Regions from separate parts of the Rhizobium sp. BIGb0125 genome, predicted to be linked through region 4. Evidence: predicted binding sites of a transcription regulator. Region 4 holds the regulator's gene; each other region holds the start of a gene.
What was found. Region 4 encodes LexA, which represses DNA repair genes until DNA is damaged. Its sites were predicted from a motif close to TGTTCNNNNTGTGTTCNG; they were not measured.

Region 1: the regulator LexA is predicted to act here: its motif matches at 4,082-4,099, upstream of ruvC (crossover junction endodeoxyribonuclease RuvC).
Region 2: the regulator LexA is predicted to act here: its motif matches at 4,988-5,005, upstream of radA (DNA repair protein RadA).
Region 3: the regulator LexA is predicted to act here: its motif matches at 4,657-4,674, upstream of M2418_RS07455 (energy-coupling factor ABC transporter ATP-binding protein).

Annotation. Positions count from the first base shown of each region.
Region 1 covers NZ_JANUDV010000001.1:281,704-289,209, reverse strand. Annotated here, with positions in the region: gene ybgC (tol-pal system-associated acyl-CoA thioesterase) at 81-521, opposite strand; gene M2418_RS01285 (NUDIX hydrolase) at 644-1,165, opposite strand; gene M2418_RS01280 (DinB family protein) at 1,162-1,740, opposite strand; gene ruvB (Holliday junction branch migration DNA helicase RuvB) at 1,762-2,802, opposite strand; gene ruvA (Holliday junction branch migration protein RuvA) at 2,880-3,497, opposite strand; gene ruvC (crossover junction endodeoxyribonuclease RuvC) at 3,527-4,039, opposite strand; gene M2418_RS01260 (methyl-accepting chemotaxis protein) at 4,291-6,606, shown strand; gene M2418_RS01255 (LLM class flavin-dependent oxidoreductase) at 6,763-7,506, shown strand, end outside.
Region 2 covers NZ_JANUDV010000002.1:406,166-413,671, reverse strand. Annotated here, with positions in the region: gene M2418_RS05990 (SDR family NAD(P)-dependent oxidoreductase) at 264-1,004, opposite strand; gene purF (amidophosphoribosyltransferase) at 1,145-2,638, opposite strand; gene M2418_RS05980 (CvpA family protein) at 2,873-3,460, opposite strand; gene radA (DNA repair protein RadA) at 3,551-4,957, opposite strand; gene alr (alanine racemase) at 5,072-6,238, opposite strand; gene M2418_RS05965 (AraC family transcriptional regulator) at 6,366-7,187, shown strand; gene M2418_RS05960 (AzlC family ABC transporter permease) at 7,300-7,506, shown strand, end outside.
Region 3 covers NZ_JANUDV010000002.1:709,004-716,509, forward strand. Annotated here, with positions in the region: gene M2418_RS07435 (EAL domain-containing protein) at 1-1,045, shown strand, start outside; gene aroC (chorismate synthase) at 1,178-2,275, shown strand; gene ribB (3,4-dihydroxy-2-butanone-4-phosphate synthase) at 2,285-3,394, shown strand; gene M2418_RS07450 (winged helix-turn-helix domain-containing protein) at 3,427-4,620, opposite strand; gene M2418_RS07455 (energy-coupling factor ABC transporter ATP-binding protein) at 4,775-5,455, shown strand; gene M2418_RS07460 (energy-coupling factor transporter transmembrane protein EcfT) at 5,452-6,084, shown strand; gene M2418_RS07465 (biotin transporter BioY) at 6,089-6,652, shown strand; gene M2418_RS07470 (histone deacetylase family protein) at 6,698-7,506, shown strand, end outside.
Region 4 covers NZ_JANUDV010000003.1:657,475-664,980, forward strand. Annotated here, with positions in the region: gene M2418_RS11540 (glycosyltransferase family 39 protein) at 1-978, opposite strand, end outside; gene rpsD (30S ribosomal protein S4) at 1,236-1,853, opposite strand; gene M2418_RS11550 (TerC family protein) at 2,297-3,358, shown strand; gene M2418_RS11555 (ATP-binding protein) at 3,482-4,999, opposite strand; gene lexA (transcriptional repressor LexA) at 5,450-6,178, shown strand; gene M2418_RS11565 (ComEC/Rec2 family competence protein) at 6,283-7,506, opposite strand, start outside.

The sequences.
Region 1 (7,506 bases), on a different contig from region 4:
GTGAAAGTAAGACTACATTATGGTTAAGAGAGTGTTACACTTTCGCTACCATCAGAAAAGAACGCTGGCTTTTATCACGTTTATTTGAGAAATTTCTCGCTGATGGTCTCTGGCAGGCGCCTCGGCCGCCCTTTGGCGTTGATCACCGCAATAATAACCTTGGCTGCGACAAGCAGAGTTTCGCCGCGCAAAATCTCCTGAGTGAGCACCATTTTCGCCCCGCCCGCCTTTTCGGTGCGCGTTATGATGGTCAATACGTCATCCATTCGCGCCGGCGTTTTGAAGTCGATTTCCATACGATGGACGACGAAAACCAAACCCTCTTCATCAGCCGTCAGCAGTGCGCTTTGTTCGCAACCCAGGCACCGCAGATAGTCGGTGCGGCCGCGCTCAAGGAAATGCAGGTATCTGGCATGATAGACCAGACCGGAGAAATCCGTGTCTTCGTAATAGACCCGTTGCGTCAAGCGGTGGCCATGTTCAATGAGTTCACCGGAAAGTGAAAAAAGCTGGTCGCTCATGATGTGACGTCCGTCCCGATTAGGAAACTAATTGCTTCAGATGAAAACCGGCAGATACCACAACAGCTGGAACGAAAGAAAGCGTGATGCCAACCCCATTCAAAACTCTGTGAACACGACTTTCAGAGATGACCGGCCACATCCAGATCGCCATCCCGCCACACAAGATGTTTGACCGTCGTTGGAAGATCTTCGATTTCGTCGGCAATGAAATAGGGAGGAATATCGAGTGCTTTCAAGGCGTCACGCGTCGCCGGCACCCAGCGGAATTCCAGCTCGTTTTTACCATCTTGCACCCGGTGGATGATATCACTGGGGTGGAATGGAAAGCTCTCAGGCAGTTCCATCAAGTAATAAAAGCCGAGTTCGTGCCAATGTTTTTCTTCATAATGGAAGAAGTTTTCAACGGCCCAGAGCAAGCGACCGACCTGGACTTCAGCACCCAGCTCTTCCACCATTTCGCGGGCAAGCGTCTCGGCAGATGTTTCCCCCACTTCAGCCCGACCACCGGGAAATGTCCAAAATGTCTCGTGTGTCGCACGGTGCACCAGCACATGCCCATCGCGAAAAGCCAGTCCGGCAATCCGCATCTGGAAAATACGCCTTGGTTTGAATTTCATGCGGATGCGCATGTCTTGTGTCATAAAAATGATCCTGCCTGCATAAGCCGTTTCTCATCCAGCCCGAGCGCTGCGACCTCGTCCTGACGAAATTTCGCGTCATCGGCAACAATGAATTCATCCAGTTGCGGCGGCTTAACACTTGTACCAGCCAACATTGCATGCACCTGGCCACGATGATGCGTCTGATGTTGAAAGACGTGCTGCAAAACGTCGTCAAACCGTTCACGCTGAATACGCTGCTGACGGTGAATGAGGACCTCGGAGGAGAGCTCCTCAGCGGTGAGATCATCAGTAAGCGTGATGAGAACCTTGTCCAAAGCGCCTTGCTCAATGGCCAAGTCGTCAATGTTCTTGTAGGGTTCGGGGTCAGCCCATGCAGCGGGGCCCAAACTCCCACCCTGCAACGCATCGATATAAAATCGGTCGACAACGAGGATGTGATTGAGTGTCGACCGAATGGACGGGAAGAAGGAAACCCGCGGCGCCTCAAATTCTCCCGGCTGCAATTGCCGACAAGCCTGATGTAGACGGTAATTGGCCAGCGCATTGTTAAAGGCAAGTTTACGAAAGCCGCGGACAGGATCGTAAATGTTCATGGTCTCTCCTTCAAACGAGCCTCAGTCATCCTCCAGTGTCAGGCGGAACTGTGCCGCCTCCATATCCTTCGGTGGCTGCAGCCCCAGATGTTTCCATGCCGTTGCCGTCAACACGCGGCCGCGTGGCGTGCGCTGAATGAACCCCTGCTGGATCATGTAGGGCTCGATAATATCCTCAATCGCATCACGTGGTTCTGACAATCCGGCGGCAATAGTTTCAATACCCACCGGACCGCCACCAAAGTTGACGGCAATCATCGTCAGATAACGCATGTCGAGCTGGTCGAGCCCCATATTGTCAACCAGAAGACGGGTCAGTGCCTGATCTGCGATTTCCCGCGTAACGGCTTCCGCCTTGGCAACCTCGGCAAAGTCACGCACTCGCCGCAACAAGCGGCCGGCAATACGTGGCGTACCACGTGCACGACGGGCAATTTCGCGCGCGCCTTCATCGGTCATGCCGAGGCCCATCAGTCGCGCACCACGGCGAACGATCAGCTCCAGCTCTTCGACCGTATAAAAGGACAGACGGACTGGAATGCCAAAGCGGTCACGCAATGGCGTGGTCAGCAGGCCAAGTCGGGTTGTCGCGGCAACGAGCGTAAACTTGGACAGGTCAATCTTGACCGAACGCGCAGCTGGCCCTTCACCGATAATCAGATCGAGCTGAAAATCTTCCATCGCAGGGTAAAGGATTTCTTCGACGGCCGGGTTCAACCGGTGAATTTCGTCGATGAACAGAACGTCGCGTTCTTCCAGATTGGTCAGCAAGGCGGCAAGATCTCCGGCCTTGGCGATCACCGGACCGGATGTCGAACGGAAATTGACGCCCAGTTCCTTGGCCATGATCTGGGCGAGTGTCGTTTTGCCAAGTCCGGGTGGTCCCACGAACAGTACGTGGTCCAAAGCCTCACCACGGTTCTTGGCTGCCTCGATAAAGATCTTCAGATTGGCGCGCGCCTCTGCCTGCCCGGTAAACTCGTCGAGCGATTGCGGGCGTAAGGTTGTGTCGATATCCTCGCCACGCTTGTCCGCCGATATCAGTCTTGTGGCATCGCTCATTCAGCGCATTCCATCTTCATTGCAGAGAATAGACGGCACCGGGTCAAAACAGATGCCTTTGATGTTGTTCTTTTGCCTTACCGGGACAGTTCCTTCAACCCGAGGCGAATAAGCTTGGCACTGTCGGCGTCTTCACCGCCATTTTTAAGCGCCGCCGCCACCGCATTGGCAGCCTGATCGCGCGAATAGCCCAGATTGGTCAAAGCCGATACGGCATCGGCAACCGGCGCAGGCGCTGCCCCCTCACCCAGTTCCTGTTTCAGACCAATCGAACCGGATGCCTCACCAGCAAAGGCAGGCGCCTTGTTGCGAAGCTCGGTCATGATGCGAATGGCAACCTTTGGTCCCACGCCGGGTGCACGCGACACAACGGTCTTATCCTGCAGCGCAATGGCATTGGCCAGTTCCGAAGGTGACAGCGTCGACAACACTGCAAGCGCCACCTTGGAGCCCACTCCCTGCACGCTTTGCAGCAGGTTGAACCATTCCCGCTCCAGCGCAGACATGAAGCCAAACAGTTTCAACTGGTCTTCGCGCACATAGGTCTCGATGAACAGCACAATGGCTTCACCCACCGAGCCAAGCCTGGACAGTGTGCGCGCTGAACAATGCGCGACGTAACAGACACCATGCACGTCAACGAGGACATAGTCATCGCCGATTTCTTCAATTGTGCCCTTGAGTTTACCGATCATGACAACGCCCGTTTAAACAGTGAAAAATATCAACCCGCCGCCAGCGCGCGACGCATGCGGTCGCCACCGCGATTATGTGCGTGGCAGATGGCAATGGCCAGCGCATCCGCCGCATCGTTACCCTTGAACTCAGCTTTCGGCATCAGGATTTTCAGCATCATGTGAATTTGCTGTTTGTCACCATGTCCGACACCTATCACCGATTTCTTGACGGCATTCGGCGCATATTCGGAGACGGGCAACCCGGCGCGTGCCGGAACGAGCATGGCAATACCACGCGCCTGTCCCAGTTTCAGCGTCGCCACAGCGTCCTTGTTGACGAAGGTCTGTTCAACCGCCGCCTCATCCGGTGTGTAGGAATGCACCACCTCGGCAAGTCCGTCATGCAACTGGCAAAGGCGCGAAGCCAGATCCATATCGCCGTCAGATGTCACTGTTCCAGAGGCGACGAAACGCAGGCTGTTGCCCAGTGTTTCGATAATCCCCCACCCCGTGCGGCGAAGGCCGGGGTCTATTCCTATGATGCGAATCGTCTGTTGCATGGTCTCACTCTATCGTCAGCAACAAATACCTGCCAGCGAGAAGTGAACAAAACGACAACATTGATAAATTTGCACTGCAGCATTTACCAACACTTAAATTCCTGTCCGCATGCTGCGCATCAAAAATAGAGGGGAATTCCGGGCACCGCCTGTCGTTCCAAATAAAACAAGAAGCATAAACTTCACTTGGCACTGGCAACCCTGTGGCCTGTTGGTCTGCGGTTGTTCCAGACAGGCATAGGCTCGTATTGATGTTAAACAGGTTTCATTCAATCTCATCAAAAGTGCTGGTCATTTTTTTGGCACTGATGTTCGTCTCCATCTCGCTCATGACCCTGCTGGCTTACCGAAGCAGCAGTAGCGTTCTACAAGAGCAGGCCCAGAACGCCATGGAAAGTGTGCTGACCTTCCGTGGCGACATGCTGAAAGAGAGGTTGGAGCAACTGCAAAACCAGGCCGATTCCATCGCAAAAATCGAAGCCCTGCAAATGGCTGTGGTTTCTATGCGTAGTGGCTGGGGAACGGTCCAGAAAAACTCCGGAGATGCCAAGGCTGAATTGAAACGGGTATTCATCTCGGAAAATCCCAACCCTGCGGATCAACGCGAAAAGCTGATCAAACCGGAAAATCCGAGTGGTTTTTATTACTCCACCCACGAAAAAACCCAGACTGACATTGCCACCTACCTGAAAGGCACACCTTTCAGCGATATCCTTTTTGCCGACACATCAGGCACCGTCTATTACTCCTATAAAAAGGACGCGTCCTTCGCGGAAAACACCACGGATGCGGCCTGGAAGGATACCGGATTGGGGGTCGCCTTTGCGCGTGCGGCAGAAAACGCCAGCAAAGCGGTTGGTGATATCGCAGCCTCCAGCTTCTCCGGCTGGAAGGTAGAACAGGCAACCGGTCAATCCGATATTTATTTTGCCGTACCAGTCATGAAGTTCGAAGCCTTCAAGGGTGTCGTCCTTTTCCGTGTTCACAGCGATGTTTTCGTACAGTTGCTTGCTAAGGGTATTGCACCGGCAAGTTCTGAACAGTCTGCCGTTTTGTCTGCTGACGGTTCGGCAATCGGCCTTGATCAGGGCAAGCTGACCAATCTCGATCCTGCACCATTTACCTTCCAGTCAAAGGCAATGGCTGAAAAGAGTATGACGGTCGCCGAAATCCAACGCGGCAATGCCAAGGCCAACGCCTATGCGCGGCCGATCGAGTTTAATGGCCAGACCTATCTTGCCGTTGAAAGCATCCTGCAAAGCGAACTGGATGCAGGCTCGTTCTCTATTGCCAGCGCTTTGGCAGTCATAGGCATATGTGTACTGATCGCCATGTGCCTGATCACGGCCGTGTTCTCCAGACGGCTGTTTGCACCGCTGTCGAAACTCGCCAACCTCACGCGCGAGGTTGCCAATGGCAACCTGCAAACTGAAATCACCGCGCAGGACAGAAAAGACGAAATCGGCACCATGGCCAAGGCGCTCGGCAGTTTTCGGGAAAAGCTGATTCAGCAGCGCGAATTGGAAGACACTACGTCCCGCACCCGTGCCGAAGCCGAGGAAACCCGCAGGCAGAACCTGGTGGAACGTGAGGCTGAGGCCGCAACATTGCAAATGGTAGTCCACTCTCTTGATCAGGGGCTGGACCGCCTTGCCAAGTGTGACCTCTCCTACCGTATTGAAAAGCCCTTCCCACAGGAGCTTGAAAGCCTGCGGCTGAACTTCAATCAGGCTTTGGCAACCCTCAGCGACACCTTGCACTCAATCGGTGGCAATTCGCAGGCTGTGCGCAGCGGCTCAGAAGAAATGCGTGTTGGATCAGACCAGTTGGCCGAACGCACGGAACGACAGGCCGCTTCGATTACGCAAACGGCAAGTGCCATCAACGCCATTACCGATGCCGTCAAACACCAGATCGCGCGCGCCGAGCAGGCAAGCAAGATCGCCAAGGATGCCAACGCCGAAACGCAATCCTCCGGGAAGATCATGGGGCAGACGATAGCGGCCATGGAAGCCATTCAGGCCTCGTCACGACAGATCAACCAGATCATCGGTGTGATCGATGAAATTGCCTTTCAAACCAACCTTCTCGCACTGAATGCCGGTGTGGAAGCTGCCCGTGCGGGCGAAGCAGGCAAAGGCTTTGCCGTGGTAGCCCAGGAGGTGCGTGAATTGGCGCAACGCTCTGCCACCGCAGCCAAGGAGATCACGGCTCTCCTGAAGAAATCGACCGACGAAGTCTCAAGCGGTGTTTCACTGGTGGAACAGGCCAGCAATTCGCTTTCCGGCATCGGCAGCCATGTTGAAACAATCAACAGCCGTATCCACGACATCATGGAATCCACCCGCGATGAGGCAACCACACTGCTTGAAATCAACCGGGCTGTTTCCAGCCTTGATTCTATGACGCAGCAGAATGCCGCTATGGTGGAAGAAACCACAGCTGCCATTCACAATCTTGCAGCGGAGGCCGGAGAAATGGACAGCAAGCTCAGCCAATTCGTGCTGGCACCTTCGACCGATGCATTCGCTGGCAACCACAGCCAACATTTGCGACGCGCCGGATAAAGTGGGTTCCCCGCTCTGATCAGAAACCGGATTGGGGCTTCAATTGAAGCCCCAATTTTTTTGATCCTTCATACAATTACGCTTTCACACTCTGGCAATAGTGTCCACGCACCTTACATCCTGCACAACAACAATTCGCATATGCAGGAGCCGCCGATGATCCCCTTTTCAATTTTAGATCTTTCCCCCATCGGCGAGGGAGAAACGGCAAGCGATGCCTTGCGCAACTCCCGTCATCTGGCCGTCAAGGCTGAGGAACTGGGTTACAAACGTATATGGCTGGCCGAACACCACGGCATGCCAGGTATCGCAAGCGCGGCAACATCGCTGGTTATCTCACATGTCGGTGCTGCTACCTCACGCATCCGCATCGGGTCTGGCGGTATCATGTTGCCAAACCATTCGCCGCTGGTCATTGCAGAACAGTTCGGCACACTAGCGGCGCTATACCCCGACCGTGTCGATCTGGGCCTTGGCCGTGCACCGGGTACCGACATGCGCACCGCGCGTGCCCTGCGTCGCAACATGGACAATGGCGTAGACACCTTCCCGCACGACATCATTGAATTGCAGCGCTATCTTGGACCAGAACGCGAGGATCAGGCGATCTTTTCCGTGCCGGGCACCGATACCAACGTGCCGATCTGGCTTCTGGGCTCCAGCCTCTACAGCGCCCATTTGGCGGCGGCCCTCGGCCTGCCCTATTCCTTCGCGTCACACTTTGCGCCTGACATGTTGATGGACGCAATTGCCATTTATCGTGAACGCTTCCAGCCATCGGCAACACTCGACAAACCCTATGTCATGGTGGGTGTCATGGCATCTGCGGCCGATACTGATGAAGAGGCGAAATATCACTTCACCTCGGCGCAACAGCAATTCATCAATCTGCGCCGTAAT
Region 2 (7,506 bases), on a different contig from region 4:
ATAACGTGCTTTGAGTGACGTGACTGTGCAGGTGCCTGCACAAAATGCGCTTAGCGGTCTGAACAGGAACATCGTGCGCCGCGAACATCAAGAATGATCTTCGGGTCGATGTCGCAAACCGTATCAAAACCATGGTTGAAGGGCGCCATTTTCATGGTCAGCCTTATGGCGCGCCCGATAGATTTGGTCAAGAGCCTGCAACCTTGCTGCGGTGTCATGCCTCCCGGAACAGGTCTCCACTTGGGAGGCATGTTTGGCAGGTCTTATTCCGGCAGATGGTAGTCCAGGAACTTGTTGTCACGCACAGAAAACAGCTTGCCTGTTTCGGTCTGTTCAGGTGCCAGCAAGGGCAGCAGGGTCTTTGCAACATCGGACGGTGTCGGCAGCGTCGACGGATCTTCGCCCGGAACCGCCTGCGCGCGCATGGCAGTGCGTGTCGCACCGGGATTGACGCAGTTGATGCGCAGCGCAGTCTTCTGCGTTTCTGCAGCCCATGTGCGGCCAAGCGCTTCGACGGCAGCCTTGGAGGCGGAATAGGCGCTCCAGAACGGGCGACAGGAATGGGCAACGCCCGACGACAGCAGGATGGCGCGTCCAGCATCAGATTTGATGAGCAGCGGCTCCACCGAACGGATCAGACGCCAGGTCGAGGTGACGTTGATGTTCATGACCTTTTCGAAGACTTTCGCCTCGATATGGCCGATGGGGGAAATCACACCTAGCACACCGGCATTGGCTACCAGAATATCAAGCTTGCCCCAGCGTTCGTTAATGGAGGCGCCAAGACCATCGATTGCATTCATGTCGGCGAGATCGAACGGCACCAGCGTGGCCGAGCCGCCTGCGGCCTGGATGGCATCGTCCAACTCCTCAAGACCGCCAACCGTACGCGCGCAGGCGATGACGTGTGCGCCAGCTTTTGCCAGTTCCAGTGCGGTGAAGTAGCCGATGCCGCGTGAAGCACCAGTTACCAGTGCGATCCGGCCAGTAAGGTCGATGGTCATGTGTCTCCCCCGAAGAGTAAATCAGTCTGTGACTGCCGTCTTATGAGGAAGCGACATGGGCGGCAATAGGCCAGAAGGTCGCAAAGCAACTGCCACAAACAAAAAGCCCGCGCAGTGGGCGCGGGCTAAAGCTTGGTTTATCAGCCGTTGCTGGCCAGCATCGATATCTTACTGCCCATGGCCTCGCCGTTCTGATCGAGAAGGCGGGTCGGGTAATCACCCGTGAAGTAATGATCGGTGAATTGCGGACGCGCATTGTTGCGGTCCTCACCACCAACGGCGCGGTACAGGCCGTTGATCGACAGGAAGGCCAGCGAATCCACACCGATGAACTTCGCCATGTCCTCGACATTGGCGTACTGGTTTGCCAGCAGTTTGTCGGCGTCAGGCGTGTCGATGCCGTAGAAGTCCGGATGGAAGATCATCGGGCTGGCAACACGGATATGCACTTCCTTGGCACCTGCTTCGCGGATCATCTGGACGATTTTTACAGAGGTCGTGCCACGAACGATGGAATCGTCGACCAGCACAACGCGCTTGCCTTCAATCATTGCGCGGTTGGCAGAGTGCTTCAGCTTGACGCCGAAAGCGCGGATCTGCTGGGTCGGCTCGATGAAGGTACGGCCGACATAGTGGTTACGGATGATGCCGTATTCAAACGGAATGCCACTCTGCTGGGCAAAACCAAGCGCTGCAGGCGTGCCGCCATCCGGGACAGGCACAACGACGTCACCTTCGACCGGCGCTTCCTTGGCCAGGTTCATACCCATGTTCTTGCGGGTGGTGTAAACGTTGCGGCCGCCAACCACGGAGTCAGGGCGTGCAAAATATACATATTCGAACAGGCACAGGCGTTCTGGCTGCGGTTTGCTTGGCTTGCGGGCGTCGATAGTGACCGAACCATCCGGCTGCACTTCGCAAATGATCACTTCGCCGTTTTCAACATCGCGCACGAACTTGGCGCCGATAATGTCGAGCGCACAGGTTTCCGAACAGAAGATCGGCTTGCCGTCCAGTTCACCCATGACCAGCGGGCGGATACCGGTGGGGTCGCGTGCGGCAATCAGCTTGGTGCGTGTCATGGCCAGCATCGAATAACCGCCTTCCATCTGACGGATTGCGTCGATGAAACGGTCGGATGTTGAACTGTGGCGCGAACGGGCGATTAGGTGCAGCACAACTTCGGTATCGGAGGTCGACTGGCAGATTGCGCCAGTAGCGATGATCTGGCGACGCAGGGTCAGGCCGTTGGTGAAGTTGCCGTTATGGGCAATCGAAATGCCGCCTTCTTCCAGTTCGGCAAACAGCGGCTGCACGTTGCGCATCGCCACTTCGCCGGTCGTGGAATAACGAGTGTGACCAATGGCGATATGGCCGGGCAGGCGGGAGAGGGTTGCAGGGTCGGTATAATGATCACCGACCAGACCCATGTGGCGTTCCTGATGGAAGCGCTTGCCGTCGAAGGAAACGATACCGGCGGCTTCCTGTCCACGATGCTGCAAGGCATGCAGGCCAAGAGCGGTCAGCGTAGCTGCGTCCTCATGCCCCAAAATGCCAAACACGCCACACTCTTCATGCAGCGTGTCGCCATCGATAACATCTTTGATCGTGGAATGCGAAAGCGGCTGGTTCATGCGTCTTGCCTTTGCTCCCTACAGTACCGTGCTTCATGTCATCAAGCGTTCGAGGTACTGTAATATTTTGATCTTCGCCCAACCTTCAAATAGTCGTGGATTTGAAAGTCATGCGCCCAAAAAACAAAGACCTGACCGGTGAAATCTTTCTCCGGGAAGGTCCGTTACTGCTCTATTGAAAAAACCATACCACATGTAAGGCGTCTTGCGTATCACGCAAGACGCAACACAGTGTCAATTGTTTGTTGCCGGTGCGTTGGTTGCAGGGGCCTCTTCAGAAGGCGCCTGTTCCGTCGTCGCGTCCTGATTACGGCCCATGATGCGGTCTAGAACTTCGGGCTCGATGTTGCTTGGCAGCACAGCTTCCAGCTTCTGCACCAGCATGTCGAGGAATGGCTTGGACTTGGCCTGGGTCATCCATGTCGGCTGGATCTTGACGTCAACCAGCCAGTTCCAGAATGCCAGTGCAACGACCAGCAGCAGAAGGCCGCGGGCCACACCGAACAGGAAGCCAAGCGTGCGGTCCAGCGCGCCGATGCGGCTGTCGATGATGAAGTCGGCAATCTTGGACGTGATGAACGAAATAACGATCAGCGCAACAAGAAAGACCACACCTGCCGAACCGGCAATCGCGATGCGGTGGTCATTGGTGTAGTTGTTGGCGTAAGGCACCAGAACCGGGTAGAGATAGTAGGCGGCAGCAGCCGAACCAACCCAGCTTGCTATGGACAGAACTTCGCGGGAAAAACCGCGCACCATGGCCAGAACGGCTGAGAAAAGTACAACGGCGAGAACAATACCGTCGAAAATCGTGATGGGCATATACCAGCTCCAAAGGTCGCGGGGCTTTATCAAAGCACCGTCTTGCCTGTTTGCGATCCTCTTACACCACAGGCTTAGCCAGCGAAAGGATCAATATTCATCTTCCTCAACCTGTTTGAAGCGGTTGGCGGAACCTGCGATGCGCGCAACGAGATCCGGCAGGCTTTCAATTTCTGCCCATCGGCCGTTGCCGGTTTTAGGCAATTCCGCCGATGCTGTCGGAAGCAGTGCCTGGGTAAAGCCCAGTTTTTCCGCTTCCTTTAACCGCTGCACCGTGTGCGAAACGGGTCTTACCGCTCCTGACAGGCTGACTTCGCCGAAATAAACACAATCGGCCGGAAGGGCAAGACCGGCAAGCGACGAAACCAGTGCGGAAGCCACAGCCATGTCGGCGGCCGGTTCCGAGATGCGGTAACCGCCAGCGACATTCAGGTACACATCGTGCTGACCAAGTCGCACCCCGCAATGGGCTTCCAGCACCGCCAATATCATCGCAAGGCGTGACGAATCCCAACCGACTACGGCGCGGCGCGGGGTGCCGAGAGACGTGGCTGCCACCAGCGCCTGCACTTCAACCAGTACAGGGCGGGTGCCTTCCATGCCGGCAAAAACCGCAGCGCCCGGGGCTTTTGCGTTGCGTTCACCCAGAAAAAGCTCGGATGGATTGGAAACTTCCCGCAGGCCCTTGTCGGACATTTCGAACACGCCGATTTCATCCGTTGGTCCGAAACGGTTCTTCACCGTCCGCAGGATTCGGTAGTGGTGACCGCGGTCGCCCTCAAAATAAAGCACCGCATCCACCATGTGTTCAACAACACGCGGACCGGCAATCTGGCCTTCCTTGGTCACATGGCCAACAAGCACCATGGCGGCACCGGTCTGTTTGGCAAAACGGATCATCGCCTGTACGCCGGTACGCACTTGGGTGACTGTACCGGGTGCCGAATCGGCCGTGTCGCTCCACAGGGTTTGGATAGAATCGATAATCACCAGATCCGGGCGCTTGCCTTCGGAAATGGTTGCCAGAATATCTTCGACATTTGTTTCTGCCGCCAGCAGCACGTCGGTTTGTGCCGCGCCCAGACGCTGCGCACGCAGACGAACCTGTGCCACGGCCTCTTCACCCGAGACATAAATAATACGCTGGCCACGTCGCGACAGGGCTGCGGCGGCCTGCATCAGCAGCGTCGATTTGCCGATACCGGGATCGCCACCGATCAACACTGCCGAGCCACGGACGAAACCGCCACCGGTTGCGCGGTCCAACTCGTCCATGCCGGTTGCAATGCGCGGCGCTTCTTCGGATTCCCCTGATAGTGCCGTCAAAGCGACCGGACGACCTTTCTTGGGTGTTTTGCCGGGCCCTGAGCCGATGCCACCCATCAGGTCATCTTCAATGATGGTGTTCCACTCACCGCAACCTTCACACTTGCCAACCCAGCGGGTGTGCACCGTGCCACAGTTCTGGCACACGAATTGGGTTTTGGTCTTGGCCATGCGGTTGTGGCTCCCGGCAGTATCTTGAATGAGAACAAATAAAGAACTTAATGCCGGGATAAACGCCTGCCGTCGGCTTTGCAAGCCTGTTGTTTAAAGGCGGTGCGGTTTTAATTATTCGCCGTCGAACAAATACTGCCGCTCATAACGCAGACCAAGGCCGGTCAGCATTTCATAGCCGATGGTTCCTGCCGCACGCGCGACCTCATCCACCGGTACATTGGGGCCGAACAGTTCAATGTAATCTCCAGCGCGCACGGCATTTTCGGGCACATCGGTGACATCGAAAATGGTGAGGTCCATGGTCACGCGACCGGCAACCGGGACCCGGTGGCCGTTGATGAAACCATAGGCGCCGCCATAACCCATTTCCCTCAAAGGAATGCCGGAACCGGAAAGCGAACGCTGATAACCGTCGGCATAACCGACTGATGCTATGGCAAGGCGGCTGGCGCGCTTGAGCAGGAAAGTGCCACCGTAGCTGACGGTCTGTCCTTCACCGGCTTCACGCACCTGAATGATGCGCGCTTCCGCCTTGGCGACCGGGCGCATCGGATTATCCACGTCATTGACGGCTTCGCCGCCGTAAAGCGCGATGCCGGGACGGGTCAGATCGAAGTGATAGTCTGGACCCAAAAATATTCCAGCAGAAGCTGAAAGGCTTGATTCGACACCTTCGAAAGCAGCGCTAACCTTACGGAATGATTCAAGCTGTGCCTTGTTCATGGCGGAAGAGGGCGTGTCCGCCGATGCTAGGTGCGATAGCACGAGAACCGGGTCGAAGCTGGCTGGTCGCGAGATATCGTCGGCCAGAAACAGTGCCTCATCCAGCGGCAATCCAAGACGGTTGAAGCCGGTATCGACATGAAGGGCGAATGGATGATCACCCCGTTCGGCGAGCGTCGACATCCAAAAAGCCAACTGCTCTTCCGACGCGACGACAGGCACAAGATCATTGTTGAAGAAATGCGCTTCCTGTCCTGGCCAGATGCCTGACAGCACGAAGATACGTGCTTCCGGAGCGTGCGGACGCAGTGTCACGCCTTCGGCAACGGTTGCCACGAAAAAGTCCCGTGCCCCGGCATGGTACAGCGTGGTGCCGCAATCTTCGATACCCATGCCATAGGCGTCAGCCTTGACCACGGCGGCGGTCCGCGCCTTGCCGGAGCGTTTTTTCATGTCGCGCCAGTTATCCGCCAGTGCACCGAGATCAACAGTCAGCCGCAGCGGCGCATGCTCGAATTCGTCATAATCGGAAAGGCTATCGTCGAAATCGGTCATGCTGTCTCGCAATGCTGCTCAAAAACTATTTGAGCCAAAGCCTATCACTTTTGTTCAAGACGGTAATGACGGATTGCTTTATTCTTTCACTATGCACAGCGTTTCGCAGAAACAGGCCCTTGACGATATGCCGCTTGCCACGACGGAAACCACGCGTTTCTGGCGCGACAGGCGGTTCCAGCATATGGAGTGCCTGAGCGCGACTTTCCTGACGCATGAATATTCCCCGCACGCGCATGAGACCTTCAGCATTGGCGCCATCGAATCCGGCTCGCAGATATCGACGATCAATGGCACCCGAGAGCAGACTGGTCCCGGCAATCTTTACCTGATCAATCCCGGCCAGATCCATGATGGTGCACCGGGAGGTGAAGGTTATCGCTACCGGATGATCTATCCCGACATGGAGTTGTTGCAGGAGGTGATTGAGGACGTGACGGGCAGGGCGTTTCATGGCACGCCGTCTTTCCCGCGCTTTTTGCCAAAAGACCCGCAAATGGCTGCCGCGTTCCAGATTGCCCATCAGCGACTCGAGCAGAAGTCCGGTGCGCTGGAGGCCGATGAAGGTATGTTCAGCGTACTGGCAGAACTATTTCGTCGCCACGGCAGCACGATCATCCTGCCGGTGGAAACGCGCGAACGTACAGCGGTTTACCGGGTAAGGGATTATCTCACCGACAATTGCGAGATCGACATCGGGTTGGAACAACTAGCGGCCATTGCCGGGCTCAGCCGCGCGCATTTGATCCGGGCGTTTCGCAAGGAATTCTACATCACGCCGCACGCCTATCTGACGGATGTGCGTATTCGCAAGGCGCGTCGTTTGCTGCGGTTGGGTGATAATCCCGCCTCTGTAGCACTGGAATGCGGATTTGCCGATCAGGCGCATTTCACTCGCCACTTCAAGGCGCGCACCGGCATTACACCGGGTCAGTTCCGCGCTGCCTGAGACCAAATCGTCTGGCAACGGTTCCGTGGTGTTCTCTGTCCCCATCACTTTTGTTCAAGACGCACCCATCATCCTTCTCTACCTGCCATCTCCCAGGATATCGGAGATGGTGATGGCAAAGATAGTGAAGTCGGGTGACGTGCTGGCGGGGTTGCGGGCCGCAGCGCCGCTTTTGGTGGCGATGGTACCGATTGGCGTGGTGTTTGGTGCGGTCGCGGTTTCAAAGGGTCTGTCGGCACTCGAGGCCTGCCTGATGTCGCTGTTTGTCTTTGCCGGCGGCTCGCAGTTCGTTGCAATGGATTTATGGACCCATCCGGCA
Region 3 (7,506 bases), on a different contig from region 4:
CGAATTTGTGATTGTCGTGCAGAACAATTGCGACCGCGACACCCTAAAGGAGCTGTCGCTCAATATCATCGATGCTTTCCGTCAACCTCTGGATTTCGAGGGCTTCTCCTGCCGTTGCGGTGTTTCCATCGGCATCGCATTTGGTGAGGGCATACATGCAGATGCTCGCAAGACGTTGATCAATGCTGACCTTGCCCTTTACCGTGCCAAAAGCATGGGCCGTAACCGCTATGAGTTCTTTACGCAGAACCTGCAGGCTGAGGTTATCAACACCAAACGTATCGCCGATGAGATTTTGGTCGGCATCGAAAACGGCGAGTTTGAAACCTGGTACCAGCCACAATTCTGCGCCAGGACCAGACAGATTGTCGGCGCTGAAGCCCTGATACGCTGGCGCCATCCGACACGTGGTATCGTCACGCCAGACAAGTTCCTGAAAATCGCCGAAGACCTTAACGTTATGGCATCGCTTGATCGGCAGATGCTGGAAACGGCGCTGACCGACAAACGTTTGTGGAACCTGAAGGGCGTTACCCTGCCCCGCGTTTCTGTCAACGTGTCGCTGCGGCGCCTCAACAACGAAAATCTGATGGAAAGCCTGGCTGATTTGAACATCATGCCCGGTGAAGTGGCGTTTGAGCTGGTGGAGTCGATCTTTCTCGATGAGAGCGAACATCTCGTTTCATCGAATATTGATAGCATCAAAGCATTGGGTATCGACATCGAGGTCGATGACTTCGGTACAGGTCACACCTCGATCGTCAGTCTGCTGCGACTGAAGCCGAAGCGTCTTAAGATCGACCGTCAGTTGGTCATGCCGATTCTTGAGGCATCGCAGGAACGCGCGCTTGTTCGCTCGATTATCGATATTGCCCGCTCGCTCGGCATTGAAACCGTGGCGGAAGGCGTGGAAAGCAAGGATCACGCTACCATGTTGGCACAGATGGGATGTGATCTGTTGCAGGGCTACGCCTTTGCCAAACCGCTGAGCGCAGAAGACTTTTCCGCACAGGCGAAATCCGGCGTCTGGTCGATGGCCTCCTGAGGCTTGATTGCCGTTTCTCTTGCCGCACGGGAAGAAAGGCTTTTGCCTTCTTTCCTTTTTCCACTATGACAGCTTTGCTTTCATCAACAATGCGCCCTTCACAAACGGTCGCGATTGCCTTGGTCTGAATACATGTCGCACAATACTTTCGGTCATCTTTTCCGCGTTACCACCTGGGGCGAGAGCCACGGTCCAGCCTTGGGATGTGTCGTTGACGGCTGCCCTCCCGGCGTCCGTTTTACCCAGCGTGACATTCAGGATTATCTCGACAAGCGCAAACCCGGCCAAAGCCGTTTTGTGACGCAGCGTCGTGAAGACGATATCGTCAAGATACTCTCCGGCGTGATGCTGGATGAGGATGGCGAAACATTCATTTCCACCGGCACTCCAATTTCCATGCTGATCGAAAATACCGATCAGCGCTCTAAGGATTACGGCGAAATTGCCCGCCAATATCGGCCGGGGCACGCCGATTACACCTATGATCTGAAATACGGCATTCGTGATTACCGTGGTGGTGGCCGCTCTTCAGCGCGTGAAACGGCAGCCCGTGTGGCGGCCGGTGGTTTGGCGCGCAAGATTCTGCCGCAGGTCACTGTGCGTGGCGCACTGGTGCAGATCGGCAAACACAAGATCAACAGAGATAACTGGGACTGGAACCAGATCGACCAGAACCCGTTTTTCTGCCCTGACGCAGAGATGGTTCCGGTTTGGGAAGACTATCTCGACGGCATCCGCAAAGCCGGTTCGTCGATTGGTGCGGTTGTCGAAGTGGTCGCTGAAAATGTGCCGGCCGGACTGGGCGCGCCTATCTATGCCAAGCTCGATCAAGATATCACCAGCAATCTGATGTCGATCAATGCCGTAAAGGGTGTCGAGATCGGTGAAGGTTTTGCCTCTGCCGAACTGACCGGTGAAGAAAATGCCGACCAGATGCGCATGGGCAATGACGGCAAGCCGATATTCCTGTCCAACCATGCTGGCGGTATTCTCGGCGGCATCTCGACCGGTGAACCCATCGTGGCACGTTTCGCCATCAAGCCAACTTCCTCCATTCTGACCGAGCGTCAGTCGATCGATGCTGACGGTAAGAACGTCGATCTTCGCACCAAGGGTCGTCACGACCCATGCGTGGGTATTCGCGCCGTACCGATTGGCGAGGCGATGGTGGCGTGCACTGTTGCCGATCATTATCTGCGGGACCGCGGCCAGACCGGCCGTCTGAAGTAGGAACTGAACATGGCCTATGATCAAAAGCGTGTCGTTGAAGCAATCCGCGCCTTCGAAGCCGGTGAGATCGTTGTTGTCATGGATGATGACGATCGTGAAAACGAAGGTGACCTGATCGTTGCTGCCGTGCATTGCACGGCAGAAAAAATGGCTTTCATCGTGCGCCACACCTCCGGCATTGTTTGTGCCCCAATGCCACGTGAGGAGGCGAAACGCCTGAACCTCAATGCGATGGTGGCAGAAAACGATAGCGCACACACCACGGCCTTCACCGTTTCCGTCGACTTCAAGCACGGCACCACGACCGGTATTTCTGCCGATGACCGTACATTGACGGTTCGCAACCTTGCCAATCCCAATGTCGGCGCGGCCGACTTTACCCGCCCCGGCCACATATTCCCGCTGGTGTCGCGTGAAGGCGGCGTTTTGATGCGCTCCGGCCATACCGAAGCAGCCGTTGATCTGTGCAAGCTGGCGGGCCTGCCATTGATTGGCGTGATCAGTGAACTGGTCAATGATGACGGCACCGTTATGCGTGGCCCGCAGGTTTCAGCTTTTGCCGAGACCCATGGCATGAAGCAGGTTTCGGTTGCCGATCTCATTGCTTATCGCCAGCGCAAAGAAACGCTGGTGGACATGGAATCTGAATTTACCATCGAAACGCCCTATGGTCCTGCCAAGGCGCAGACCTATTCGCTGCCCTGGGATCCGATGCAGCACATGGCGATCATCTTTGGTGATATTCGTGACGGCGTCGATATTCCCGTACGCTTGCATCCTGAAAATGTTGCTGACGATATCTTCGGCAACAAGCAACCGGTGCAGCACTATATGCAAAAAATTGCTGAACAGGGCCGCGGCGTGATCGTTTACCTGCGTGAAGGCTCTGTCGGTGTTGGTCAAGCAAGTGACCCAAGCCGCAACCGCAAAAAGACAGCCATTGACGAGGATCATGCACAGGCGCGGTCACGCGAACATGAGTGGCTGGAAATTGGTCTCGGCGCACAAATCCTTAAAGACCTCGGCATTAGCTCGATCAAGCTCTTGGCCAGCCGTGAGCGTCACTATGTCGGCCTTGAGGGTTTTGGTATCAATATCACAGAGACCGAAATCTGCTGATTGCAGAGTTTTAGATTACCGGTGAAAGGGGATCAGTCCCCTTTCCAGCCCTCCAGATAATTGACGCTCTCGACACCGGTAAACCGTGCCAGACGTTTTAGTTCGGCATCCAGCCTGTCAAAACGCCCGGCAGAACCGCGTATACCCGGCTCCAGCCAAAGACGCTTTACGTCCAACGTTCCGCGCTTGCGATCCGCCTTCATATCGATGCGGCCGATCATCTGGTCCTTTTCCAGCAACGGAAACACGTAATAACCGTATTGCCGTTTGGGTTCGGGTACGAACACTTCGATACGGTAGAAAAAGCCAAACAGTCGTTCCGCCCGAGCGCGGTCGCGTAGCAACGGGTCGAAAGGGCTGAGGACACGAATGCCACTTGGCGGCTCAGGCACTGCCTGCAAATCATCCTCAATGTCGCGGAAGGCGACACAGGCACGCAGTTTTTTACCATCAGCTGACGCAAGGATCACATCGGTCAATTCATTGCGGTGGCTGTCAACCCAGGCCTTAGCTTCCTGCGGTGTCACGATATCCCAGAAGGCAGCGATTTCGCCCGAGGTTGCAAAACCAAGCCGTTTGAGTGCCTCGCGGCAGGCCCAGTCAAGAAACGCATCATGATCGACATCCGATTCGTGATGATCAGGGCGTAATACCCGTTCCGTCAGATCATAAACCTTCTGGAAGTTCACCCGGCCAGAAATCGACAGCTTGCCGGTATGCCACAGAAATTCCAAGGCAGTTTTGGAAGGATGCCAGTTCCACCAACCGCCCGACTTATGATCCTCGGCCTTCACGTCACGTGACATGACCGGACCGTTCTCCACAATCCGTGCGTAGGTTTCCTCAACAGCCTGACGGAACCCCTCGCCCTGCCATCTGGTCCAGCGCTCAATCATACCCGGTTCGCGGCGGCGGAAACGGTGTTTCCAATAGGGAAAAAATCGAGACGGCAGAATGGAGGCATCATGCGTCCAATGCTCAAAAAGCAACCGATCCTTTTCCAGAAGTTCGGTCAGATGTTTGGGTTTGTAGGTGCGGTTGCGTGAAAAGATGATCTGATGGTGGGCGCGCTCGACGGTAGCGATACTGTCCACCTGAACGAAGCCGATATTATCGACAAGCTGCAACAGGCCCTGTTTGTCCATGGCACGTGCAGGCGCGGCACAAAGCCCCTGCTTCGCCAGAAACAACCGTCGTGCCATCTGATTTTCAATCTCAATCGCCATGGTCGAAACGTTAGTGCGATAAAATCTGAAAATCAATGTTCTTTTTTTGTTCTTAATGATCGCCACTGCTGAACCCTTTACAGGTCCGTTCTGATGCTCCAAACGTTCCGCGTAAGCTTGAACAAGAATGATCGTATTTCAGGAGACGTGGCGGTTGGACATCTGCTTTAACCAGGCGGGCGCACGGTTTGAAAACCGCACTGCCCTTCACCCTCTGAGCCTGACGCTGAAAGAACACCGTATCGGTATTATCGGGTTGAATGGTTCCGGCAAAACCACCTTTGCTCGCATGATCAACGGATTGACCAAACCAACAAGCGGCACCGTCACGGTCAATAGGCTCGACACCGTCAAGGATGATGTCGCCGTTTTGCGGCAGGTCGGCTTTATCTTCCAGAACCCGCAAAACCAGATCATTCTGCCCGTTATTCGCGATGACATTGCTTTCGGGTTGAAAAACCGCGGACTGAGCAAGGCGGCGCTGAATGCCGCAGTTGAAGCCGTTTTGCAACGTCTTGGCATCGAACATCTGGCAAACCGTCGCGCTCATGAGATTTCCGGTGGCGAGTTGCAGCTGGTGGCTCTGGCCGCATTGACGATAACCGGCCCACAAATCCTGATCATGGATGAACCGACCAACCAGCTTGATCTGAAGAACCGTGCGCTTGTGGAAAAAACAATGGCTGGGCTGGAGCAGGACTTGATTGTCATCACCCATGATCTTGCCCTGCTGGAAACTTTCGATCGTGTGCTGGTATTCAATCAGGGTAGTCTGCATGCCGATACGTCACCTGCTAATGCCATCAGCCTCTACCGCGAATTGGCCTTGTCATGAGAAGCCTGCACGTTGAGGGAACCGGCTGGCTTTACCGTTTGTCGCCACGCGTCAAACTGATTTCGCTTGCCCTGTTCAGCATTGCACTTTTCATGACGCGCGATCCCTTTCTCTTGGCCGTCGGGCTACTGGTCGGTGGTGGCGTGTTGTGGCAGGCACATCTGGGCTTGAAAGAAACCCTATCGCGTCTGCGGCCGGTCATGCTGACGATTACGGTAATCGCCTTGTTTAGCTTCGTGTTTGCCTCACCGCTGGAAGCCACCATCTCTCTTTTTCGTCTGACTGCGCTCACGCTCTTGGCAACCGCGATAACGGCAAGTGTCAGTATCTCGCAGTTCATGGACGAAATCACGCTAGCCATCCGTCCCCTGGAAAAACTGGGACTGGCCAAGGCTGCCGACATCGGCCTTGCGGTTGGGCTGGTTATTCGCTTCGTACCAGAGGTCGTTCACCGCTACGAGTTGTTGCAGGACGCCCATCGGGCACGCGGGATACGGGCGAAATTGCACACAATCCTTGTTCCGCTGATTATTATGACGTTGAAGGATGCGGATGCGATTGCCGACGCCATTGACGCGCGCGGTTTCAGAGGCCAAACCTCATCTCCTGATATTTTGAGGGGAGACTAAACCCATGAAGACCCGTGACCTCGTTCTTATTGCGTTGTTTTCAGCGATCATTATTGCGCTTGGATTGCTGCCGCCAATTCCGGTCGCCATTATCCCCGTTCCAATTACGGCGCAGTCGCTCGGTGTGATGCTGGCCGGTGTCGTGCTCGGCGCAAAACGTGGCACGCTGGCCGTGTTGTTGACGATCCTGATTGCCGCCATCGGCCTGCCGGTACTGTCGGGCGGTCGCGGAGGTCTGTCGATTTTCAACACGCCGACAACTGGTTATCTGATCGGCTGGATTTTTGCTGCCTTCGTCACCGGTTACCTCTCGGAGAAACTGGTCAATCGTCAGCAGTCCGGTCTGGTCCAAGGCGTTGGTTTCTTCATTGCCAGCGTCACCGGCGGTGTTGTGGTGCTTTATGCTTTCGGTGTGCCTTATCTGGGTTACGCGGCCGGCACGGGTCTGGAAAAAGCTTTCCTTGGTTCGCTGGCCTTCATTCCAGGTGACGTTCTCAAGGCTGTTCTGGCGGCACTTGCAGGGCGTGCAGTTCTGGCGGGTTATCCGCTTTTGCCACAACGCGTCTGACCGCTTTTTTCAGCTTCACCTTTTTAAAAGACACCTGGATAGACCATGGCCACACGTCTTTATGAGCATCCCATTTTTCTTGAACACCTGACACCAGAGGGGCACCCTGAGCGCCCCGATCGGTTACGGTCGCTCAACATTGCGCTGGAGCACCCGAATTTCGGCGGGCTGGAGCGCAAGCAGGCGCCGCAGGCCAATGAGGACGCGGTGCTTCTGGCACATCCGGAAGAACATCTTCTGAGCGTGATGCGGGAAATTCCGGAAGAGGAAGGCCGTATCAACCGCCTTGAGGCCGACACCTATGCTTCACCGAAAAGCCTCAAGGCCGCATTGACCGGCATTGGCGCGGCTATGGCGGCGGTGGATGATGTGTTTTCCGGCGCCGCCGATAACGTGTTTGTGGCATCGCGCCCTCCCGGCCACCATGCGGAGACGTCAAAAGCCATGGGTTTTTGTCTGTTCAACAATGCCGCTATCGCCGCACGCCACGCACAGAAAGTGCATGGTGCTGAACGCGTGGCCATTGTCGATTGGGACGTTCACCACGGCAACGGCACACAGGATATATTCTGGGAAGACACTTCCGTGCTGTTTTGCTCCACGCACCAGATGCCCCTTTATCCGTGGAGCGGTGACAAGAAGGAAACCGGCGTGAAGAACAACGTGGTCAATGCGCCTCTGTCTCCCAACACCGGCAGCGATCATTTCCGTGAGGCGTTCAAATCCCGTGTCTTGCCGGCGATCTCCGATTTTTCGCCGGACCTGATTATCATCTCTGCCGGCTTTGATGCCCATTACCGCGATCCGCTGGCGCATATCAATCTTGTTGGCGATGACTTCGACTGGGCAACGGG
Region 4 (7,506 bases):
CGGCAGTACCCAGACGGCGCTCAGTTCTGCCTGCGCGGCAAAGCCCAGAATGATCGTCAGGATAAATGGCAGGATGCTGAAGGCCAGCAGCGCGCGACCCTGAACGCTGTCTCGCAGGCGGGCAATATTGGCAGGCTGAAAGGCCGGGCCCTTTTCGCTTTTGTCATGACGCACCAAAAGCGCAACCAGCAGAGCGCCAATCGTATAAAGCGGCACGCCCACCACGAATTTCAGCGCCTTGGTGAAAATGTGCAGCCATTCGCCATCACCCTGCTCTGCGGCATAAACGATGGGCAGGAAATCATGCTCGAACAGCCAAAGGACATGGCCGGCAATGGTGACGAAAAACACCACCAGCACGGTGAGACCGAAGGTGGACAGCAGCGCCGCACGGGCCTGCTTGTCGAAAGATGCATGCAGGAACAGCGCCAGCAGAACGACACCGGAGTGATATTTGGTCAGCATGGCCGCAGTGGCCAACAGGCCAATCATCACAGCATCAACAATCCGGCGCCCTTCAAGGCCGCGCAGATAGAATACGAACAGCCAAGCCCAGATTGGCGTCATTGCCGAATTGGCATTGTATTTGATGGCCAGGAACGACAGTGGCGGCATCAGCATGGCGCAAATGACCGCCATCAACTGCACATTGCCATCACCGAACCGCGCAGCAATGCGCCAGACGGCAGCAAAGGTCAGAGCGCAATTGACGGCGGAAAACAGGAAATAGGCCCAGTTCTCATGTGGGAAAACGGCAAACCATGCGGCCGTGGTCCAGCCGAAGAATGGCGGATGTTTGTAAGTGCCCCACTGCCACAGCGCGCCCCAGGCGTAGTTTTCAACCATGTCGCCATATTGGTCGAGGTTGAGCTTGGAGAATGCGGCATGCATGGTCAGCGCCAGAACGAACAGCAGAATGACGCCGACAATCGAGGCCGTCTTTCCCTGAGCAAACGCAATTTTGTCCGAACGTTCCATGGCCGATTTCCCAACAGCACGCCCTGCTTCAAGCGGCTTGATTTCATAACTTCACAAGGTCGAAGTCCCGATAGCACAACCAAAGGGGACACGCATTACGCAGTTGTGCATTCCTGCGCTTTTACGCAGAAAATCAAGGCTGGATTAGGTGCGAAAATCCGGCAACTGGAGACGCATCTCTGAAATCATCACGCCATGCCATGAATGCAAAAAAGCCGCCCCGAAGGGCGGCTTTTTCAAAATCAACTTCGCAGCGATTAGCGCGAGTAGAATTCGACCACGAGGTGTGGTTCCATGACGACTGGGTATGGAACGTCAGACAGAGCTGGTACGCGAGCAAAGGTCGCAACCATCTTGTTGTGATCAACTTCGATGTAGTCAGGAACGTCACGCTCAGCGAGCGAAACAGCTTCCAGAACAACGGTCAGCTGCTTGGACTTCTGACGAACTTCAACAACGTCGCCTGGCTTGCAACGGTAAGAACCAACGTTAACGCGAACGCCATTAACCGTGACGTGGCCATGGTTGATGAACTGACGCGATGCGAAAACGGTTGGAACGAACTTTGCGCGGTATACGATCGCGTCCAGACGGGACTCGAGCAGACCGATCAGGTTCTCGGAAGTGTCACCCTTGCGACGGTTAGCTTCGTCGTAGGTTGCGCGGAACTGCTTTTCACGCAGTTCACCGTAGTAGCCCTTGAGCTTCTGCTTGGCGCGCAGCTGCGTGCCGAAGTCGCTCATCTTGCCCTTGCGGCGCTGACCGTGCTGGCCAGGACCGTATTCGCGGCGGTTTACTGGGGACTTAGGACGACCCCAGATGTTTTCGCCCATGCGGCGGTCAATTTTATACTTAGACGATTCGCGCTTGCTCATCGTATTTCCTTCTCAACATATTATACCGGTTTGTTGCCAAACCGGATTAAGGAAACACGCCCTCCTCTGAGTTCTGTTGATGAACTCTGACAGGTCTCTCACATTTGCGAATGGAGAAGCCACGGGACATGTCGGTGATGTTGACTACCGAACGTCAGTTATTAAAACTGCAAGGCAGTCAACGAAACACACCGGGCTTTGCGGCCCGGCGTTGATGGGGCTTCTAGGTGGCCTTCATAAAATTGTCAACGAGAAAAAAATTGCATCCCGCCCTTGAAAGCGCATTTTCCTGCACTATTTCCTTTGTCGTGATCAGGACTCGGGCCCCTCTGGCGTATTACCGGACAATACGTGATGTCGAGTCTCTTTAGGTTGGGGCCCACGTTTATTTCTGTCACACGTTCCCCAGCCATATAGCCAACCTGTCCGGCAAAGGTTGACTGATGGACTTTCTGTTCTCGGATTTTCTCGGCACCCCCACATGGATGTGGGCGGTCTTCATTTCTCTCGTTCTTGGCCTTTTGGCACTGGACCTTGGTGTTCTGCATAAGAATTCCAAGGAAATCGGCATTCGCGAAAGCTTGCTGATGTCCGCTTTCTATATTGTCATCGGTTTGTCCTTCGGTGGCTGGATCTGGTACCAGTCGGGCCAGCAGCCTGCCATGGAATATATCACTGGCTTCGTGGTGGAAAAAAGCCTGGCGATGGACAACATCTTCATCATCGCCATGATCTTCTCCTATTTCGCCATTCCGCGCCAATACCAGCACCGCGTGCTGCTGTGGGGTATCTTGGGCGTGATCGTGCTGCGTGGCATCATGATTGCCGCTGGCGCTGCCATCGTCGAAAACTTCCACTGGGTGCTGTACCTCTTTGCGGCCTTTCTGGTGTTTACCGGCCTCAAGATGCTGTTTTCGGCCGATCATGATGAGAACGATCTCGACAACAACCGCATCCTGAAGTTCCTCAAGCGCCACCTGCCGCTGACAAACCGCCTCCATGGCGAAAAGTTCTTCGTCAAGGAAACCGACGAGAAGACCGGCAAGCTGAAAACCTTTGTCACCCCGCTGTTTCTGGCGCTGGTGATGGTGGAAATTGCCGACCTGATCTTTGCGGTTGATTCGATCCCGGCGATCTTTGCGATCACCACCGACCCGTTCATTGTCTATACGTCGAACATTTTCGCGATCCTTGGCCTGCGTGCACTCTACTTTGCGCTGGCTGCCCTGATCCACCGCTTCGCCTATCTCAAATATGCGCTGGCTGCGGTTCTGGTGTTCGTTGGTTCGAAAATCTTCGTGGCTGACATGCTGGGTCTGGCAAAAATCCCGCCTGCCGTCTCGCTTGGTGTGACCGTCGCAATTCTGGTGACCGGTGTTGTCGGTTCGCTGTTTGCCACACGCAAGCAAGCAAAGGCTGTCGAATATTGTCCCGCTTCACAACATCCCGAAACTCCACCATCCTCGGCGCAACGCCGAGGATGGGCACCACAAGATGGCCGGTAACATCAGGCCATGTCTGCGATTTCAGCACGATGATTCTCGGACGCGATCCGAGAATGAACAACAGCAGATGGTCGGGACGCACCCGACCATAAGATAGAATAACGGCTTAAAAAAACAGCAGCCTTATTCGGCTGCCAGCGTCGCCTCATCATCAGCCGCATCCGCATCACCGGGTGCGGTTTTTGCATCAAGGTCCGGAAATGCCACGATACGCTTGCCGGAGAAATCGGCATGCACCACGACCAGTTCCTTCTCCTCGAAATAACCGAGCAAACGGCGTGCACGGCGTGCAGAATGCGTGCCATAGGCGCGAGCAATACGGGCATCAGATGGGCAAGGCTCCTCGCCCAGCGCGGCTTTAACCAGCATCAGGAATACGCCCTGCAGATCGTCGGAGACGTTTTTCGACAGATCGAGTGCCGTTTGCCAGCTTTCACTTGCCGCCATTTCGGCATCAACGCCGGAACGGGTAATTGCCACCTGACGGCGGAATTCCGACAGCGCCATCGGCGTGCCGGGAATGCGGCGCATGCGGGCACGCACCAGAAAGTCCTGATAGAGCACCGCATCGGTGCGATAGGCCGACTGCGGATCATCCAGAATTTCGTAGAGAACGCCTGAAATCTTCTCTTCGCGCTCTTCCGGCGTCATGTCCGAGGCGCTGCTGCGCTGCGGCTGTTCGGAGGCTGGCGTGATCGCCGCCGGCGTCGAGCGCGACAGCTCTGCCAGAATGTCCGTTGTCGGGCGCGGTGCCGGTGGCGTGCGGCGCACAGGGGCGCGCGTAAATTCTTCCGGGTCTGGCGTGAAGATCAGGTCTTCCACGTCCTGCGGTGCATCGGGCAGCGGCATCAGCTTGGGCGATGACGACCGAGCCGAGGTTTCCACAGCACCAATGACGATAGGCAGTGGGCGGCGCGACAGAGCCGGGCCAAGCGCCACGAAATTACCACGCTGCAAATCGCGGAACATTTCCGCCTGACGGCGGTCCATGCCGAGCAGGTCGGCTGCGCGTGCCATGTCAATATCAAGGAAAGTACGGCCCATCAGGAAGTTGGAGGCTTCCGCCGCCACGTTCTTGGCGAGTTTTGCCAGACGCTGCGTGGCGATAACGCCGGCCAGACCACGTTTACGGCCGCGACACATCAGGTTGGTCATGGCGCCAAGCGAAGCCTTGCGGGCATCTTCGGTTACTTCACCAGCCACGGACGGCGCAAACATCTGCGCTTCGTCGACCACCACCAGCACCGGATACCAATATTCGCGGTCGGCATCGAACATGCCGTTGAGGAATGCAGCTGCGGCCCGCATTTGCTGTTCGACATCAAGACCTTCAAGCGTCAGGACGCAGGATACGCGGTGCTGGCGAATACGGTTGGCAATACCGGCCAACTCACCCTCTGTGCGCTCGCCATCCACAACGATATGGCCGAACTTATCAGCCAGCGTCACGAAGTCCCCTTCAGGGTCAATAATGACCTGCTGAACCCAGGGGGCGGATTGTTCCAGAAGCCTGCGCAGCAGATGCGACTTTCCGGAACCGGAATTGCCTTGCACCAGCAGACGCGTGGCGAGCAATTCCTCAATGTCGAGTTTGGCAGCCTGCCCACCCGATAGCGTTCCCATGTCGATGCCGACCTGCAATGCCCTAAAACCTTATACTGTCAAAAATAGATGTTGAATGCCGACTCCGAACGAGCAGCGAACCCTCCCCATAACAGAGATTTCAACGCAATGCTTCCTCGTGAAGGTAAAAATGCACAGGGAATATGCGCTGCCAACCCAATCTGGTGGAGAGAATCAAACGAACCGAATCATGGCACCTTACGATATCAGATCGATAATCATGCCGGTTGGTCGGCTAACGGGCGGTGTTGCGCGCCTCAGCTTTCTGACGGATCGTTTTGTGATGAATTGACGTGAAATCGTTTAAAAAACAGCGTGATAGGCAGCGATTACACGTCTTGGCTGTTTGAAAGAAAATTCACCGGCGCGGCGATTACGAAATATTAAAGCCTTGCGGAACACATATGGAACATATAGTGTATGTTCTGCATTTGTTTCGATTTTCATCAACGGTTGGGGTGCGACTTCATGCTCACACGCAAACAGCAGGAACTGCTTCTTTTCATTCACGAAAGAATGAAAGAATCCGGTGTTCCTCCCTCATTTGATGAGATGAAGGATGCGCTTGATCTCGCGTCCAAATCCGGCATTCACCGGTTGATCACAGCGCTTGAAGAACGTGGCTTCATTCGCCGCCTGCCAAACCGGGCGCGCGCACTGGAAGTCATCAAACTTCCTGAAGCCTATTCGCCAAGCCTCAAACCACAGCGTGGCTTCTCACCAAGTGTGATCGAAGGCAGCCTTGGCAAACCAAAACCGGTTGTCGCCCCTGCTCCGACCCCCGCGCCTGTCAGCGCCAATGATGGCGGCAGCTCGGTATCGGTGCCGATGATGGGACGGATCGCGGCCGGTGTGCCGATCTCCGCCATCCAGAACAACACACATGATGTGTCCGTGCCGGCTGACATGCTGGGTTCTGGTGAACATTACGCACTGGAAGTGCGCGGTGACTCGATGATCGATGCCGGCATCTTTGACGGCGACACGGTCATCATCCGCAACGCCAAGACCGCCAATCCCGGTGACATCATCGTGGCGCTGGTCGATGATGAAGAAGCGACCTTGAAGCGTTTTCGCCGCAAAGGTGCATCGATTGCGCTTGAAGCTGCAAACCCGGCCTATGAAACCCGTATCTTTGGACCTGACCGCGTCAAGATTCAGGGCAAGCTGGTCGGCCTGATCCGCAGATACCACTAAGCGGTCATCAGCAGACCCATATCACTGCCAGGTGACGCGCCAGCGCGTCATCGCTACTGTCGCCGGAAAACGCCCGACAAAACTTGCCTTCAACTCACTTTAGTCTAGTGACGGTCCAGCAGTTGCGAGACATGCGGCGGTACTGCTGTTTCAAATGTCCTGCTGCGCCAGTTGTAATAACGATGCATGGTCCATGGACGGTAGGAACCATACATGGCAGCTGTCATTCTCTCTATCGGCAAATGCCGGTTTGCGGCGGTTGTTGCCTCAGTTGAAAATGTGATCTCCAGCGATCCGGTGCGCCGCAATGTCTGGGCACTGAGCAAAAAGGCGCCGGAGCGGCAGGTTTCAAATGATGTGGGACGCGTGGTGATAACCACAGAACCGATGTCGCAGGCGAGACCAAGATATCTGTTATCCAGCACGGAAATCACCACCTGCCCCTTCGCTGATCTGGCGATGCACCAGCTGTCGCGGCGGCAGGTAAAGGCATCAGATGCGTTTGTAACGGCGGCAGACATCACCTGCCTTTCCGTCTGAATGGTGTGTTCGTCCAGCATCGGCCGTCTTGATCGTGGTGGCGCAGCATCAGCATTGCCAGTCGTTTTGTCATTGGTGTCGTCAGGCGGAGGTTCTGGGACCGGCAGTTCCGGCAGCATGTTTGGCCGAATATATTTGTCAGGTAAGAACAAAGCCCGCGCCCATTGGTCATAGATAAAGCCGAATGGGCGTTGGCTGGTGCTGGCAACCTGATCCTCGCCAACCAGTGCCATCAGTTTCCCGTCCTCAAAAACCACCAGATCGGCATTGTCCTGCTGCCGTGACAGCACAAACAGCACAAGGCCTGCCAACAGGAACACAGCACTTACCCAAGCCAGTCGGGTGCGAAACAGTGTCAGCGCCAATAGGCCAAGCGTTCCAGCGCCCAAAAACCATTGATGCTGTCGTCCGACCCCGGCATCGCCTCCCCATGAGGCCACATAGGTGGCAATATCAATTGTCATCGCCATGCCGTAACCCATGACGGTCAGAAACGGCCCGTCCAGCCCGAAGGGCATCAGCAACATGGCGATCAAGGCAAAGGGCATGACGATGAAAGACATAACCGGCATGGCGGCGAGGTTCGCCGCCAGTCCATAGGTGGTGACACGGTGGAAATGTTCCATCGAATAGATGGCCGTGGAGACCCCGCCAATCAGCGAGGTCACGACAATACCGGCGCAGAAGCTGCCAAAGATGGACAGGCCCTTCAGGGTAAGCGGCGTATGTGTCGTCCGGAATGTTGCGCTGTCTTGTGCGGCGCGCCGCCGTGTCCAGAAACCATACGC